2 regions of the Pyruvatibacter sp. HU-CL02332 genome follow, and region 2 is predicted to be linked to the other one. Evidence: predicted binding sites of a transcription regulator. Region 2 holds the regulator's gene; the other holds the start of a gene.
The links. The regulator LexA, encoded in region 2, represses DNA repair genes until DNA is damaged. The targets are predictions, from matches to a motif close to TGTTCNNNNTGTGTTCNG.
Positions count from the first base shown of each region.

Region 1 (2,202 bases), 600 kb from region 2:
GTCTTTTCTGCGCGATGGTGTCGTGCTGAGGCCAATTGAGACAGATTGGTTTCCGGGCTACGTGGCGCAGATATTTCCCGATAGAGTCGAGCAAAAACCCGCAATGCTGCTCCAGATCGAAGGTGGGCCGCGGTCCGGGCACTTCGTAGCTCTGACTTCCCGAATCAACATAAGCCTTGCGACGCAATTCGCGGAGAATGGGCTCGCGAGTTCGATCGTGCATTTTGTGCGCAACACAACTGAATCCTACACCGGAAATGATCAAGACTTGCTGCCGATTGCAATGGCGGTTGTAGAAGTCAACAACACGTGAGAGATGACTACCGCTTCATATAAACGCGGGCGATGCGGTCCGGGTTTACACCAAGATAATAGAGCATCAGGCACAGGGCGTTTCTGGATGAGCGGGCGATGTAGCCGTCATTCAAATAGCGTTCCGGGCTGGTGACGGCAGGGGCCCGCAAAAAGACGAGCCGTCGGCGACCGATGCGTCGAACGAAATCCACGTCTTCCATGATCTGCAACGGGCGATAGCCGCCGAGCTTGTCATACAGGCGGCGCGAGACCAGCAGGCCCTGATCGCCATAGGGCAGACCAAAGAGCCAGCAGCGCCATGACACGATGCCCTCCAGCATGCGCGCCCAGAACGAAAAGTCATCCAGCGCGAATTTGAAAACGGCTGCGAAATCGAGGCCTTTTTCGCCACGCTTCTCCAGCCGCTCAAGCAGTGTTTCCACTTCCTCTTCCCAGCCGGGTTGCAGCACCGTGTCGGCGTGCAGGAACAACAGCCACTCACCACGCGCGGCCTGCGCGCCGGCAGCCAGCTGTGTGCCCCGGCCTTTAGGTGCGCTCACAAATTTTGCGCCGGATGTTTCCGCAATGCGTTCCGTGCCGTCGGTTGAGCCGCCGTCAACGATGACGACGTCCTTGATCAGCCCGCGGACGGTCGGGCGGATCAGCGCCGCCAACACCCGGGTGAGGGACTTTTCAGCGTTCAAAGTTGGAATCACGACGCTCAGCATGCGGCGGACTTTAGCGCGTAATTGCTGCAACTGCGAAGGGAGCATGGCGTTAACCTAAATGTTCTTGTCTTGTTCTTTTTAATGTGATTATATTCCTCTCATGAACAGAACAGCGCACAGAAAGATTGTTGAGATTGGCTCGGGACTTGGCTCGGGACAGGGGGCCAGGGCGGCAGACCCGGCTCCAAATCCAGCCAACGAGACAGCGCGCGCTGCGACCATGCCCGTGTTTCCCCTGACCGCCCCCCAATCCGGTCAGCCACAGACACGCGCTTTGATGCCCGGTGATGCGGACGGGGAGATACGCCCTGCCCCAGGCCCCGTCTCGCGCCCCGATTTCGGGCCGGGCAGCAGTCTTCCTTCCCCCAAAACGGGACGGCTGCATGAAGCACGCAAAGGTCGCGGCGCGCGTTCCAATCGCTCTGGACGCTATGAGCACCGGGCCGCGGAGGCATTTGACGATGGATGGGACATCGCAGAGGACGAAAAGCCTTTGCGGACTCACGTCAGCGACGAAGCGGCCCGGACCATCATCACGCGCAACCAGTCGCCGGACATTTCCTTCGACCGCTCGATCAACCCCTATCGGGGGTGTGAGCATGGCTGTGTCTACTGCTTTGCCCGGCCGACCCACGCCTATATGGGGCTGTCGGCGGGCCTCGACTTTGAAAGCAAGCTGTTTGCCAAGCCAAATGCCGCCAAGCTGCTGCGGCGTGAATTGTCCAAACCCGGCTACGAGCCGCGGACGATTGCCATCGGCACCAATACGGATCCCTATCAGCCGATTGAGCGCGAGCGCCGGATCACGCGGCAGGTTCTTGAAGTGTTGGCCGAGCACAAGCATCCGGTGGGCATCGTCACCAAGTCCGCCATGGTCACGCGCGATATCGATATATTGAGTGAGATGGCACGGGACGGGCTTGTGAAGGTCGCGCTCTCGGTCACGACGCTGGACGGCAAGCTGGCGCGGGCGATGGAGCCGCGTGCTTCTACGCCGGGGCGGCGGCTTGATGCCATTCGTCAACTATCCGAAGCGGGAATTCCAACGGGCGTCATGGTTGCGCCGGTCATTCCGGCCCTCAACGACCACGAGATTGAGGCCATTCTCAAGGCTGTCGCCCGCATGGGCGCGCGGGAGGCGGGCTATGTGATGTTGCGGCTGCCGCTGGAGATCAAGGAT
Region 1 covers NZ_BAABWK010000002.1:1,080,505-1,082,706, forward strand. The annotation lists gene ABXH05_RS15720 (hypothetical protein) at 1-313, shown strand, start outside; gene ABXH05_RS15725 (TIGR04283 family arsenosugar biosynthesis glycosyltransferase) at 321-1,067, opposite strand; gene ABXH05_RS15730 (PA0069 family radical SAM protein) at 1,300-2,202, shown strand, end outside.
Region 1: ABXH05_RS15725 (TIGR04283 family arsenosugar biosynthesis glycosyltransferase) is a predicted target of LexA. The motif match lies at 1,082-1,099, and genes of this name have one in related genera.

Region 2 (2,202 bases):
ACAAGCGGTACGTCTCCAAAGGGTGACGTTATGGCGGCCGCCCGCATTGCCGGCATTATGGCCGCAAAAAAGACCAGTGACCTTATTCCGCTGTGTCACCCGCTGCCTCTGTCAAAAGTCGCTGTCACGCTGGAAACACGGCCGGATGAGCTAGCCGTTGATGTGACAGCAACAGCCCGCACAAGCGGACAAACCGGCGTCGAAATGGAAGCGCTCACGGCGGCAACGGTGGCAAGTCTGACGCTCTATGACATGCTCAAGGCCGTGGATAAGGCCATGACCATTGGCAATGTCCGGCTGCTAAAAAAGTCTGGCGGAAAGTCCGGAACCTTTGAGCGTGTTGAGGACTGACGCGACCTAAGCCCCACCATCTGCCCTTTTTGCGCTTGACGGAAATTGAGAACCAAAATAGAACATTTGAACCGTTTCGGTTTTGTTCTGATTTGATTTGATTCTGGAACGAAACCGCAACTTGGATGCGCTGGCATGCGGGCCGGCGCGCTGTATACAGATTGTGTGGCTGAACCTTCTCTTTTCGGAAGGTGCATGCTCCGCAATCACGCAAGAATTGCGGGAAGGGGTTCAGTCATGCTGACGCGCAAACAGCACGAGCTTTTGACATTCATACATGAGCGGATTCGCGAGACAGGTGTTTCGCCTTCTTTTGATGAAATGAAGGAAGCGCTGGATCTGAGGTCCAAATCCGGTATCCATCGCCTTATTACCGCGCTGGAGGAACGAGGTTTCATCCGGCGGATGCCGCACCGAGCCCGCGCCCTGGAGGTTGTAAAACTTCCTGAGTCAGCTGCTCCGCAATCAACACCTGCCAAGCGCGGATTCTCGCCGAGCGTCATCCAAGGCAGCCTGTCTGAGCCAGCACCGCTTCCAGACAATCACCATTCAGTGCCAGAAGGTGGGGATGCGCTCACCCTTCCGCTTGTTGGACGAATTGCGGCTGGTACACCTATTGAGGCGCTTCAGGACGACTCCAACCATGTGGGTGTTCCTGCAAGCTTGCTGGGCTCCGGCGAGCATTACGCTCTGGAGGTCAAGGGTGACTCGATGATCGATGCGGGTATTTTTGATGGCGACATTGTTGTCATTCAACGCGCAGACACCGCCAGCTCGGGTGAAATTGTGGTGGCGCTGGTTGATCAGCACGAAGCAACGCTCAAACGCCTGCGCCGCAAGGGCGATACCATTGCCCTTGAAGCCGCTAACCCGGCCTATGAGACACGGATTTTTCCGTCAGACCGAGTAAAGGTTCAGGGCAAACTCGTTGGCCTGATGCGCAGGTACTAATCCCCTGCTCACTTCTAGATGTGTTTCAGCGCGGTCTCGATTCCTTGCAGACGGCGCTCAAGCTTGTCGATTGATTTTGCGCGGGCTGACAGATCGCTCAGATGTGCTTCAATCCGCAGCAGAACCTCAGTCATATCCTTCACCGGATCACCACTTGAAGGCCGAATTGGCTGGGGTGTCCTGCGTTTGAATGGATTAAGTGATGGCATTGATCCCTCCGAACATCCTTGTGTTCCTGCCTACTCACACAATCCAAGTCTATTCAGGCGGATTTGTGTCAGCCTAAATCCTCAAGGCCTGCAACGGGTCCAGGGACGGATGCCAGACACATCACACGCAGTTACGATGCGAACCCCCATCGGCATGTGCGCATCAGCGTAAAGCGCATGTGAACCGCGCCTCTGCAATGCACTCCTGTCGATTATGACCGGCACACGACAAGCCACAGGTGCATATGTGTCGGTCACAATGACCTTTGCCTCGCCACAGTCTTCGATCAGGCCACGCCAGGTTCGGGGCACAGAAATCAATCCAATGTCGGAATGTCGGGCAATACACCCGTCCGCATCACAGACGAATAGGCTCGCGGCCGCCAGTTTTTGAGATCGCAGATCAGCATCGCGCCTCAGCCAGGTCTCAGCGGAAAATCCAGCACGTCGGGATGCGCTCAGGGCTAGCTGCTTGTTCATATCTCGGACCGCGACAAGTTCCGCGTCTCGATCTACCAGAACGTCCGGGTACGGATTTGTCATCGCCAACGCAATTCCCAAAATTGGCCCAAGCATCCCAACCCACCGCAGTGACGTTGCCCACAGGGCCATCCACAATCCGCCGGCTATCAGCAGGGCCAAGGACGCATCCGGCATTGCGGGAACCGCCGTAATCGCGCCAGGCCAACTG
Region 2 covers NZ_BAABWK010000002.1:475,506-477,707, forward strand. The annotation lists gene moaC (cyclic pyranopterin monophosphate synthase MoaC) at 1-351, shown strand, start outside; gene lexA (transcriptional repressor LexA) at 589-1,302, shown strand; gene ABXH05_RS13035 (ComEC/Rec2 family competence protein) at 1,593-2,202, opposite strand, start outside.